3 regions of the Streptomyces sp. NBC_00464 genome follow, and region 1 is predicted to be linked to each of the others. Evidence: riboswitches for the same ligand, from Rfam matches in the RefSeq annotation. Region 1 holds a riboswitch; each other region holds the start of a gene.
What was found. A riboswitch is a leader RNA that binds a small molecule or an ion and turns the genes downstream of it on or off. The one in region 1 is predicted to bind S-adenosylmethionine.

Region 1 (4,263 bases):
CTCTTTCGTCGAGCCGTGAGCTGCCGGACAAGGATCTCGCGGTGCGCCGTCGAACTGCGGATGTCCTCCCGCAACCCTACGGCCTCGGCGCTTCCCCTCGACACGGCGAGGCGGTCTGTCCCGTTCCCTCCACTTGCGTCATGCTCTGTTCATGATCGATCGGCGGGCTGCGGCCGGCAGACTCCTGCGGGCGGCCACCTCGGGCGGGCCGCCGGTGACGTACGCCCTGATCGCCCTGTGCTGCGTGGTGTTCGTGATCAGTCCGCTCTCGGGATTCAACCCGGTCTACGGCACCGCGGACACCCTGCTCGCCGCCCAGGCCGGGTACTTCGAGCGCTGGGGCGTGATCCCGAGCGAACTGTGGGACGGCTCGGCGCACGCCGCCCTCACCCCGCTCACCGCACTGTTCGTCCACGGCAGCTGGCTGCATCTGCTCGGCAACATGCTGTTCCTGTACGTGTTCGGGGCGATGACCGAGGAGCGCATGGGCCACACCGAGTTCGCGTTCTTCTACCTCGGCTGCGGCTACCTCGCCCTGCTCGCCTACGCGGTCGCGCACTCCACTTCCGACCAGACGCTCGTCGGCGCGTCGGGGGCGATCTCCGCGGTCCTGGGAGCCTTCCTCTACCTCTTCCCCAGGGCCCGGGTCACCAGCCTGTTCCCGTTCCTGCTGTTCCTGCCGCTGCGCTTCCCCGCCTGGATCGTGCTGGTCTTCTGGTTCGTCCTGCAGTGGCTGGCGGCCGAGGGCGCGGGCAGCGGGCCCGGGGTGGCCTATCTCGCCCATGTGGTCGGCTTCGCCACCGGGTTCCTCTATGCCTGGGGGCGGTATCACCGTGAGGCCAGGGCCTTGCGGCCGGATCAGGCCGGATAAGGGAGCGGGGTCCGGTGCGTGCAGCTGCAAGGCGGAGGAGGGAGTCACTGCGGAGCATGGGCGACCGACGACAACGCCGGAGGGGGTCCCCCCTGGTCGAACGAAGCCGAGACCTCGGGGGAGCGCGTGCCGGACCCCCCGAGCCCGGCATGATCCGACCGCAAGGCCCTAGAGTGAAGTCTCCAGCAGGGGCCACCGAGGGAGAAAGCCAGCCGTGATCACCGCGATCGTGCTCATCAAAACCAGCGTGGACCGGATTCCCGAGATCGCCGAGGCCATCGCCGCGCTCGACAGCGTCAGCGAGGTCTTCTCGGTCACCGGTACCTACGATCTGATCGCCATGGTCCGGGTGTCCAAGCACGACGACCTCGCCGATGTCATCCCCGGCCGGATCAGCAAGATCCCCGGCGTCGAGGGAACCGACACGCACGTCGCGTTCCGTACGTACTCCCAGCACGACCTGGAGGCGGCCTTCGCCATCGGGCTGGACGCGTAACCACACCTCAGCAGTGAGGCCGGGTACGGACAGCTGTCCGTACCCGGCCTCACTGCTGAGGGGCCTCAGACCTGAGTGGCCGTACCCCGGTCCGGGACACAACGGCCGTCCTCGGTGCGGTACTTCCACTGGGCGCCTTCGCTCACGAGCTCCTTGACCGCCTTCAGGAAGCGCTCGATGTGCTCGTCCGGCGTACCCGCGCCGAAGCTGACCCGGATGGCGTTGAGGGACTTCTGGCCCGGCTCCGCCTCAGGCGCGCCGCACTCCCCGATGTCCTGCGGGTCGCTGCCGAGCAGGGTGCGCACGAGGGGGTGGGCGCAGAACAGTCCGTCACGCACCCCGATGCCGTACTCGGCGGAGAGCGCCGCGGCGAAGTGCGAGCTGTTCCAGCCCTCCACCACGAAGGAGATGACGCCGACCCGCGGGGCGTCGTCACCGAACAGCGAGAGCACCTTGACCTCGGGGACCTCGGCGAGTCCGGCCCGGACCGCGCTGACGAGCTGCTGCTCCCGGGCGACCAGGCTGTCGAACCCGGCCTCGGTGAGCGCCTTGCAGGCCGAGGCGATGGAGTAGACGCCGATGACATTGGGCGAGCCGGCCTCGTGGCGGGCGGCGGTGGTGTGCCATGCGACATCCACTCCGCCGTCGGTGCGCCGGGCGACCGTACGGGAGGCGCCGCCGCCCGCCAGGTAGGGCTCGGCGTCGCGCAGCCAGTCGGAACGGCCGGCGAGGACGCCCGAGCCGAACGGCGCGTACAGCTTGTGGCCGGAGAAGGCGACCCAGTCGACGTCCAGCTCCGCGATGTCGACGGGGTGGTGCGGGGCGAGCTGGGCGGCGTCCAGCACGATCCTGGCGCCGTGGGCATGCGCGGCGGCGGCGAGCTCCTTGACCGGCCACAGCTCGCCGGTGACGTTGGAGGCGCCGGTGACGCAGACCAGCGCGGGGCCGTAGGGGTCACGGCCCGCGAGGGCCCGCTCCAGCGTCTCGACGGCCTCGTCCGGAGTGCGCGGGGCGTTCAGGTACGTCACCCGGGCATCGCGCCAGGGCAGCAGCGAGGCGTGGTGCTCGGTCTCGAAGACGAACACCTGGCAGTCGGCGGGCAGTGCGGCGGCGAGCAGGTTGAGCGAGTCGGTGGTGGACCGGGTGAAGATCACCTGGTCGTCGGCGCGGCAGCCGAGGAACTCCGCGACCGTGACGCGGCTGGACTCGAAGAGGTCCGTGGAGAGCTGCGAGAGGTAGCCGGCGCCACGGTGGACGCTGCCGTAGTACGGCGCGTACGCGGCCACGTCGTCCCACACCCGCTGCAGGGCCGGAGCGCTGGCGGCGTAGTCCAGCGCGGCGTAGGTGACCTCACCGCCGGTGACCAGCGGAACCGTCACATCCTTGCCCAGAACGGGCAGCGGCGCACAAATGGACCGGTCGGTGGCAGCGGTGAAGACAGACATGACGAACTCCCGTAACAGGCAGGCGAATTCCGTGTGCCTGCGGATACGCGGCAGCACGGAAGGAAGAAAGAGGGTGTGCGGAGTAGGGCCGAAAAGCCCTATCGCATTCGCGTGCTCACAAGAGGCTCCCTGAGGACCAGGACCCCACGGGTGGACATCTCACGATGTCGAGGGGTCCGCGCTTGCCGCAGACCTCGCTGCCTGCGGCCTGGTCTTCACCCGGGGCACCCCGCCACGGACGGAGGGTTGCCGGACAGCGGGCCGGGGCCGTAGTCGCTGTCACTCATGACCTGCGCAGCATCTTGCCATACCTACGAGAACGCGCAAGGCGCAGTCCATGATCTGGACTGCGCCCTGCCTCACATTCCGTACGCCGCACTCTCAGGCGTTGCTGGCCACGACCCATCTCTCCAGCGCCCCGGCTGCCGCGCCCGAGTCGATGGACTCGGCGGCCTTCGCCATCCCCGCGGTGAGCTGCTCGGTGAGCGTGCCCTCCCCCGGGTCCAGCGCGACGAGCGCCGCCGCCGAGTTGAGCAGGACGGCGTCCCGTACCGGGCCCGTCTCCCCGGCGAGCAGCCGGCGGGCCACATCGGCGTTGTACGAGGCGTCGGCGCCCCGCAGCGCCTCCACCGGCACCAGGTCGATGCCGACGTCGCGAGGGTCGAATGCCTCCTCGCGCACCACGCCGTTCCTGGCGACCCAGACGCGGGAGGTCGCGGTGGTGGTCAGCTCGTCGAGGCCGTCGTCGCCGCGGAAGACGAGTGCGGAGTTGCCGCGCTCGGCGAGGACGCCCGCGACGATGGGCGCCATCCGCAGGTCGGCGACGCCGATCGCCTGCGAGCGCACCTTGGCCGGGTTGGTGAGCGGCCCGAGGATGTTGAAGGTGGTCGGCGCGCCGAGCTCCGCGCGGGCCTTCGCCGCGTACCGCAGGGCGGGGTGGAACTTCACGGCGAAGCAGAACGTGATGCCCGCTTCCTCGGCCACCTCCACCACACGCTGCGGGGGCAGTTCCAGATTGACGCCGAGCTTGCCCAGGACGTCGGAGGAACCGCTGGCCGACGACGAGGCGCGGTTGCCGTGCTTGACGACCTTGGCGCCGGTCCCGGCGACGACGATCGCCGACATGGTGGAGATGTTGACCGTCTTGGCCATGTCGCCGCCGGTGCCCACGATGTCGACCGTACGGCCGGGCACATGGATGGTCGTCGCGTGCTCGTACATCGCACGGACCAGGCCGGAGACCTCCGTGACGGTCTCGCCCTTGGCGCGCAGCGCCACCGCGAAACCGGCGATCTGCACATCGGTCGCCTCGCCGCTCATGATGCGGTCCATCGCCCAGGCGGTGTCGTCGGCGGTCAGATCCTGGCCGCGCAGCAGGGGGGTCAGCACGCCGGGCCAGGAACGGGCCGCCACGCTGTCGCCGCCGACCGGGGTCACAACGTTCATGGTCC
Region 2 (4,263 bases), 2.6 Mb from region 1:
CGAAGGTCTGGGACTCCTCGACGGTGATGACGCCTTCCTTGCCGACCTTGTCCATGGCCTCGGCGATGAGCTCGCCGATCTGGGTGTCAGCGGCGGAGATGGAGGCGGTCGAAGCGATCTGCTCCTTGGTCTCCACGTCCTTGGCCTGCTCCAGGAGGGCGGCGGAGACGGCCTCGACGGCCTTCTCGATGCCCCGCTTGAGAGCCATCGGGTTGGCGCCTGCGGCCACGTTGCGAAGGCCCTCGCGGACGAGCGCCTGAGCGAGAACGGTGGCGGTGGTCGTACCGTCGCCGGCGACGTCGTCCGTCTTCTTGGCGACCTCCTTGACCAGCTCCGCACCGATCTTCTCGTACGGGTCCTCCAGCTCGATCTCCTTGGCGATGGAAACACCATCGTTGGTGATCGTGGGGGCGCCCCACTTCTTCTCAAGGACGACGTTGCGGCCCTTGGGGCCGAGGGTGACCTTGACGGCGTCGGCGAGCTGGTTCATGCCGCGCTCAAGACCGCGCCGGGCCTCCTCGTCGAAGGCGATGATCTTGGCCATATGAAGTGGTCCTCCCGGACAGGGGTGGATTTCTCCGGACCGAGTGGCGCCCGCGACGGACGGCCTGCGTGCCTACCGGTTCCTTGCCCCGGAGGCCTGCGGGCCTCACCGGCCCGGTCCAAGTTTCTGTCACTCTCACCCAGAGAGTGCTAACCAATAATTAGCACTCGACCCCCGAGAGTGCAAGCGTCCCCCTCGGAGTGTGGACAGCCACAGGCGGCACGCCCCCCTCGGAGCGTGGACAGCCACAGGCGGCACGCCCCCCTCGGAGCGTGGACAGCCACAGAGGGCACGGCGGAAGCGGCCCGGGACGCGCGAAGGGCCCGTACCTGTGGGGTACGGGCCCTCCGTGCGTGAGTAGTGTCGTCGACCGACTGCGTCGAACCCGGCCGGGCTCAGCCGACGGCGAGCTTGACCATGTCCGCCTGCGGCCCCTTCTGGCCCTGCGAGATCTCGAATTCAACTCGCTGACCCTCTTCGAGGGTGCGGTACCCGTCCATCTGGATCGCGCTGTAGTGGACGAAAACATCCGCACCACCGTCGACCGCGATGAAGCCGTACCCCTTCTCCGCGTTGAACCACTTGACGGTGCCCTGAGCCATGCCTAACTCCCCTATTACTGGCCCTTGCACGGGACCACACTTCGCGGACCCGGGTCAGAACTCACCCTCCGACAGGAGAGGGTGTGTGCGCCGGAACGCGTCGACCGCGGCCGAATGTATCTGCCCAACTGCCCTCTGCAACAGGTCAATCGGACGAGAATTCTGGGCAGCACCGATCGCCTCAATATGGGGATTTCGTGAGAATCCAGGGCAAGTCCGGCCAGGCAAAGGCGACTTATGGCGCAAGGGGCTCACGTACTTTGGCTGCTTCTTGTCGTGGCCAGGCGCATTCTCATATGCGGGTGGCACGGGCAGCGGAGGGGACTTCCCTCACCCTATCGCGCTCAACCATGCAGAATTGCCCCCTCCGCTTCTGTCGCAGAGGGGGCAATTCCGGTGACACGGTGGAGTCGGGCCGGCCCCGACCGGGGGCTCGGCCCGCGGGCTCAGCAGCCGCCGGCGACCGCCGGGATGATCGAGACACCGGCGCCGTCCGGGGTGACCGCGTCCAGGCCGCCCTCGAAGCGCACGTCGTCGTCGTTGACGTACACGTTCACGAAGCGGCGCAGCTTGCCCTGGTCGTCCAGGACGCGGGCGGCGATGCCCGGGTGGTCCTTCTCCAGGGACTCGATGACCTGGGAGAGGGTCGCGCCCTCGGCCGGGACCTCGGCCTGGCCGCCCGTGTAGGTGCGGAGGATGGTGGGGATACGGACCTTGACGCTCATGGTGGGTGCCCTTCCTGGAGTCTCGGGTGGTCGGGAGCTGCTCAGCTGGTGGTGGCGAGTCCGGCGGCGCGGAAGGCTTCCAGGCTCGGCCGGATCGTGGCGCTCGCCTGCGAGGTGGCGGCCACCGCGTCCAGCGTCTTGAGGCCGTCACCGGTGTTCAGGACGACGGTGGTGAGCGACGGGTCCAGCAGGCCGGCCTCGATCAGCTTCTTCGTCACGCCGACCGTCACCCCGCCCGCGGTCTCGGCGAAGATGCCCTCGGTGCGGGCCAGCAGCTTGATCGCGTCGACGACCTGCTCGTCGTTGACGTCGTCGACGGCGCCACCGGTGCGGCGGGCGATGTCCAGGACGTACGGGCCGTCGGCCGGGTTGCCGATCGCCAGGGACTTGGCGATCGTGTTCGGCTTCTGCGGCCGCACCACGTCGTGACCGGCCTTGAAGGCGGAGGAGACCGGGGAGCAGCCCTCGGCCTGGGCGCCGAAGATCTTGTACGGCTTGTCCTCGACCAGGCCGAGCTTGATCAGCTCCTGGAGACCCTTGTCGATCTTCGTGAGCTGGGAGCCGGACGCGATCGGGATGACGATCTGGTCGGGCAGCCGCCAGCCGAGCTGCTCGCAGATCTCGTACGCGAGGGTCTTGGACCCTTCGCCGTAGTACGGGCGCAGGTTGACGTTGACGAAGCCCCAGCCCTCGCCGAGCGGGTCGCCGATGAGCTCGGAGCAGAAGCGGTTGACGTCGTCGTAGTTGCCCTCGATGCCGACCAGCTCACCGCCGTACACAGCGGCCATGACGACCTTGCCCTGCTCCAGGTCGTGCGGGATGAACACGCAGCTGCGCAGACCGGCACGGGCGGCGGCGGCACCGACGGCGCCGGCGAGGTTGCCGGTGGAGGAGCAGGACAGGGTGGTGAATCCGAAGGCGCGGGCGGCCTCGACGGCGATCGCGACGACGCGGTCCTTGAAGGAGTGCGTCGGGTTGCCGGAGTCGTCCTTGACGTACAGACCGCCGGTGACGCCCAGCTCGCGGGCGAGGTTGTCGGCCTTGACCAGCTTGGTGAAGCCGGGGTTGATGTTGGGCTTGTCCGCGACATCGGACGGGACCGGCAGCAGCGGCGCGTAGCGCCAGATGTTGTTGGGTCCGGCCTCGATGCGCTTCTTCAGCTCGTCCGGGGAGCCGCTCGGCAGGTCGTACGCCACTTCGAGCGGCCCGAAACAGGACGCGCAGGCGAAAATCGGACCGAGTGCGAATCGCTCTCCGCATTCGCGGCAGGAAAGCGCCGCGGCGGGACCGAGGTCCACGGAAGATTCGGTGTTTGCTGCAACAGTCTCAACAGCCATGATGGCGAGGCCCTTTCTCCTCATCTTCCTCGCGACGCATTTCGTCACGAGACGGAATTGGCACCTTCCCCACCTGACCTCGCGGTCGGCGGGAGGGTTGCCGGGACTTCAACGGGCCGTTCCCTCTGTCCCTCTGGATGAGCGCTGTGGCACTGGACCATGGATCCAGGCGTTTATCGGCGGACGGACCCCGGCATGCGACGGCCATCTGCGTTGTTCAAGACTGTAACCGAAGCACCGGACTGTTGAGATAGTCGTCCGTACCGCGAGATGGATCACATACAGGGAGTATCGACCGTGCTGGAAGAGGTCGAACGCTGGCTGACCAGGCGTTCCTGGTCAGCCGCCGACCGTCCGCTGGACCGTCTGCTGGACGCCAGGAACGGCGCGCACGGGCCGGGCGTGAGTGTGGTGCTGCCTGCGCTGAACGAGGCCGAGACGGTCGGGGACATCGTCACGACGATCCGGCGCGAGCTCATGGAGAAGGTCCGGCTGGTCGACGAGCTCGTGGTGATCGACTCCGGCTCGACGGACGCCACCACCGAGGTCGCCCGCCGGGCGGGCGCCCGGGTCGTCCACCGCGACGCGATCCTCCCCCGCGTCCCCGCCGCCCCCGGCAAGGGCGAGGTGCTCTGGCGGTCGCTCCTGGTGACCGGCGGCGACATCGTGTGCTTCATCGACGCGGACCTGAAGGACTTCTCGGCGGACTTCGTCTCCGGCATCGTCGGCCCGCTGCTGACCGACCCGGACGTGCAGTTCGTCAAGGCGATGTACGACCGCCCGCTCGGCAACACGGCAGGTCAGGGCGGTCGTGTGACCGAGCTGGTGGCCCGGCCGCTGCTCAATCTGCACTGGCCGCAGCTGGCCGGCTTCGTCCAGCCGCTGGGCGGCGAGTACGCCGTGCGCCGCTCGCTCCTGGAGCGGCTGCCCTTCCCGGTCGGTTACGGAGTGGAGCTGGGCCTGCTCGTCGACGCCCTGCACACCGTCGGCCTGGACGCGCTCGCCCAGGTGGACGTCGGGGTCAGGATCCACCGCCACCAGGACGGCCAGGCGCT
Region 3 (4,263 bases), 5.5 Mb from region 1:
GAGGACGGGAAGGGGCTCGCAGAAGTCGGCGACAAGGTCGGCGGTGCCGCGGCTGCACACGTCGTCGATGAGCCGGTCGGCCAACTGCTCGCAGTGGCTGCGGATCTGGTGCGGATCGGCTCCTTCGAGGGCCGGCCCGACCATCCGGACGTGGCGCCGGTGCTCCTCCCCCGCGCTGAAGTAGATCGACGGCATGGGGCGCCCCACCATGGGCAGCAGCGGCCAGTCGTCGGGAATGTGCGGCCACTGGTTCCACAGGCCGACATCGCGCGGGAACAGTTCGCCGTCGCTGGTGACTTGATGGAGCTCGCGGTACCCGACGACCAGCCAGGCGGGGAACCCGCCCGGAAGTTCCACGGGGACGACGGGCCCGTGATCACGCCGCATGGTGCGGTAGACGGCCTGGGGTTCGGCCTGGAACCCGGGCCCGTCAAGTGGCACGGCCCCGGCGTGAGCAGGACAGCCCGGAGGCGGAGGAGAAGGAGGGGACGTCGGCGCGGGCTCGGCGGAAGAAGGGCGCGTCATGAGTCCTGACTCCTGTGGCGACAACTGCAAGCGTCACGATCATGCGATCAACGCATGGCCACTATAAGGATTTTATGTGACGCCGGAACTGTCAACGGCGGTCAATCCCACACCCTGAACGGAACAACGGGACGACATCTCACCACAATTGACGATCATCGCGATGTACCGCCCCGCGCAGGGCCGCTCTCGCACGCATCCCCGCCCCGGACGGAACCTCCCTCGCACAGATCTCCGCCCTGGAGAGCGACGTTGACCAGCCCGGCATCCCTCTCGCCGCCATCTCCGCCTTCGCCCTCCACCAGCTTCAGCGCATGCCAGCGCGCCAGCCAGTACACCCGTCCGCGGTGATCGGCGAGGGACTCCCGCAGCGCGCCAGGGGCATGCGTCCAGACCGCTGGAAGGTCACCCGCGTAATCGAAGGCGGGACGCAGTTCGACCCAGCCGTCGTCGCCGACGTCACCGGAGGTGAGCAGGACCTCGACGGCCTGCCCCGGCTCCTGCCGGCACTTCTTGGCGTGGATCCAGTGCACGCGGTGGCCCGCGGCAAAGCGGGAGCAGTCGTCGCTCCGCACGGAGTCGTTCTGAGCGAGATGACGCAGCATGGTGAGGTTCGCCTTCCGGGATGAGGACCCCGAGTGCCCTGCACCGCGGTCCGCTGTTCCCCGTACCCTGCGCACGGGGCAGGTCGTCACCCGGAGCACCCGCAGCGGAGCGGGGTGCCGTCCAGCAAGCCGGGGCTGTGCGCTGGAACTCATGACCCACCCACGACTCTAACCCACGCAAACGGCACGGCCCGACGGGTGGTCAGGAGTGCGCGGCGCCCGGCAACGGGCACCACGCAACCCCGGACCACCCGCCGGGACGAGGTCGCTCACCCGGTGACGAGACCCGGGTCGCTCGAACCGGCCCGGCCGGTCTCGACGTGTCCGGCGAAGCGCCGCAGGAAGGTGGCGTCCACGTCGGAGACGACGGTGATGTCGTACCAGTTCTTGCTCCCCCGCAGGTCAAGCTCGTGCTTCACGGTCGCGCCCGCACGGACCGCGAAGGTCTGCACCCCTCCCCCGTACCCGACGGCACTGCGTACGGTCAGACGCACGGTCGCCGAACCACCGTTGACGAAGGTCAGCTGAAGCCCACCGGTGGCGGCATCATGACGGGCGGTCACCTCCGGGCCCACTGCCTTGCCGTCTGCCCGGAAGGTGCGCAGGAATCCGTTGGGACCGTGGACGGTGAGGTCGGTCACGCCCTTGGAGTAGGCGGTGTTCCAGCTGTCCGACAGCGACTTGCCGGCCTCGGTGGTGTACGTCCAGGGCCCATCGGTGCGGTTCGCCGAGGTCACCAGGAACTGTGCCCCGGCGGCGGCGCCGCCGCTGAAGGTGAGGCGGTACTTGCCGGTGGCCGTATCGGCGGCACCGTCGACGACGGGCGCGTAGCGCAGCGGCCGGGTGGGCCGGGCCCCCTTCTCCTGCTTGGGCACGCTGCCGGTGGCGGGCGGCGCGGGGACGTAGTCGGGGTGCCGGAGGCGGTCCGGAGGCTCGTACGCATCGGTCGACGGAAGCGGGACGTCCGAGGTGTCCGTACGGCGGAAGTCGAAGGCTGAGGTGAGATCACCGCAGATGGCGCGCCGCCAGGGCGAGATGTTGGGCTCGTGCACACCGAAGCGCTGCTCCATGAAGCGGATCACGGAGGTGTGGTCGAAGACCTCGGAACACGCGAACCCGCCCGTGCTCCACGGGGAGACGACCAGCATGGGCACGCGCTGACCGAGCCCGTACGGTCCGGCGGCGTACCGGATGTCACCGGGGAAGTAGTCGGCGGAGGTGTCCACGGTGGACAGTCCCTGCGCGGCCCCCGACGGCACGAAGGGCGGCACGACATGGTCGAAGAAGCCGTCGTTCTCGTCATAGGTGATGAAGAGGGCGGTCCGGCCCCAGACCTCGGGATCGGCGGTCAGGGCGTCCAGCACCTGCGAGATGTACCAGGCACCGTAATTGGCGGGCCAGTTGGGATGCTCGCTGTAGGCCTCCGGAGAGACGATCCACGAAACCTTCGGCAGGGTCCCGGCCCGGACATCGGCCTTCAGATTGTCGAGGAGGCCCCCGCCGTTCTTGATGTCGGTCCCGGTGCGGGCCTTGTCGTGGAGCGGATCACCGGGCGCGGCATCGCGGTAACTGTTGAAGTAGAGCAGCGAGTTGTCACCGTACGTACCCCGATAGGCGTCGTCGATCCATCCCCAGGACCCGGCGGCGTCGAGACCGTCACCGATGTCCTGGTAGACCTTCCACGACACCCCGGCCTGCTCCAGCCGCTCGGGGTAGGTGGTCCAGCCGTACCCCGCCTCGTCGTTGCCGAGCACGGGACCGCCGCCGGTGCGGTCGTTCCCGGTGTATCCGCTCCACAGGTAGTAGCGGTTCGGGTCGGTCGATCCGATGAACGAGCAGTGGTACGCGTCGCAGACGGTGAACGCGTCGGCGAGGGCGTAGTGAAACGGTATGTCCTCGCGTGTGAGGTGAGCCATCGTCGTGGCGGTCTTGGCGGGCACCCACTTGTCGTACGCACCCTTGTTGAACGCCCAGTGCCCGCCGGCCCAGTCGTGGTTCAGGTCCCGGAGGAACTGCATCCCGAGCTCGTCGGCGGGCGGCCGGAACGGCAGCACCTCCCTGCCGAGGAGGTCCTTCTGGTGCCAGACCGGCTTTCCGCTGGGCAGGGTGACCGGCCGAGGGTCGCCGTAGCCGCGGACGCCGTTCATGGTGCCGAAGTAGTGGTCGAAGGAACGGTTCTCCTGCATCAGGACGACGATGTGCTCGACGTCCTGGAGGGAGCCCGTACGCCCGCGCGCGGGCAGGGATGCGGCGCGGGCGATGCTGCTCGACAACGCGGTGTAGGCGGCCGTGCCTCCGGCGAGTTGCAGGAGGCGGCGACGGTTGAGTTCTGCCATGGGTGGGGGCCTCTGCAGGGTGAGGGGATGTGGGGGCGAAAGCGACTGGAGTGTTCCAGAATCGACCGCGCCTACGGAAGACCCGTGCGGTGTGCACGTGATGGCGATCGGCCGAACAGTCGGCAACCGAACGGCTCACGATCCTGCCCTTGCACTCGATCGTGACGGGCAGACCGCCCCGCACACCCGTGGCCGGCCACCGCCCCCTACGCCTTCACTCCCACGCCTCCGAACGCATCCACATCAGCCGCCACCGTCGCGCTGTCGGCATCGGGATGCCATGCGCTGAGCCGTACGAACCCGGGCTCGATCATGCGCAGTCCGTCGAAGAGCGTCGCGATCTCCTGGGGCTCACGGACGTAATACGGCACGGCACCGCTCTCGATGTACGCCTTCTCCGCGGCGATCATGCCCTCGCTGGTCCGCGTGCCGTCGTACACGACAAGGAAACTCCCGGCCGGCAGCCCGGCCATGAGTGCGCGCACCACATCACGCGCACGGGCGAAGTCGCCGGCATGGCCGAGGATGCCGAGCAGCATGAGCGCGACGGGCCGATCGAAGTCGAGGGTCTTCGCCGCCTCGGCCAGGATGGCATCAGGCTGGTAGAGGTCGGCATCGATGTAGTCGGTGACCCCCTCCGGCGCACTGGTGAGCAGAGCCCGCGCATGAGTGAGGACCAGGGGGTCGTTGTCGACGTACACGATGCGCGCGTCCGGGGCGATTGCCTGGGCGACCTGGTGGGTGTTGTCGGCGGTGGGCAGACCCGTCCCGATGTCGAGGAACTGCCTGATGCCGTG

Region 2: another riboswitch for S-adenosylmethionine. It lies ahead of thrC (threonine synthase); the one in region 1 lies ahead of OG912_RS26220 (aminotransferase class V-fold PLP-dependent enzyme).
Region 3: another riboswitch for S-adenosylmethionine. It lies ahead of OG912_RS01500 (hypothetical protein); the one in region 1 lies ahead of OG912_RS26220 (aminotransferase class V-fold PLP-dependent enzyme).

The regions. Positions count from the first base shown of each region.
Region 1 covers NZ_CP107899.1:5,828,899-5,833,161, reverse strand. The annotation lists gene OG912_RS26230 (rhomboid family intramembrane serine protease) at 152-871, shown strand; gene OG912_RS26225 (Lrp/AsnC family transcriptional regulator) at 1,086-1,367, shown strand; gene OG912_RS26220 (aminotransferase class V-fold PLP-dependent enzyme) at 1,433-2,812, opposite strand; SAM riboswitch class IV at 2,986-3,103, opposite strand; gene trpD (anthranilate phosphoribosyltransferase) at 3,194-4,258, opposite strand.
Region 2 covers NZ_CP107899.1:3,245,345-3,249,607, forward strand. The annotation lists gene groL (chaperonin GroEL) at 1-544, opposite strand, end outside; gene OG912_RS14370 (cold-shock protein) at 940-1,146, opposite strand; gene OG912_RS14375 (MoaD/ThiS family protein) at 1,593-1,871, opposite strand; gene thrC (threonine synthase) at 1,913-3,208, opposite strand; SAM riboswitch class I at 3,226-3,352, opposite strand; gene OG912_RS14385 (glucosyl-3-phosphoglycerate synthase) at 3,506-4,263, shown strand, end outside.
Region 3 covers NZ_CP107899.1:344,095-348,357, forward strand. The annotation lists gene OG912_RS01495 (cytochrome P450) at 1-525, opposite strand, end outside; gene OG912_RS01500 (hypothetical protein) at 681-1,130, opposite strand; SAM riboswitch class IV at 1,178-1,287, opposite strand; gene OG912_RS01505 (phosphocholine-specific phospholipase C) at 1,400-3,466, opposite strand; gene OG912_RS01510 (SAM-dependent methyltransferase) at 3,673-4,263, opposite strand, start outside.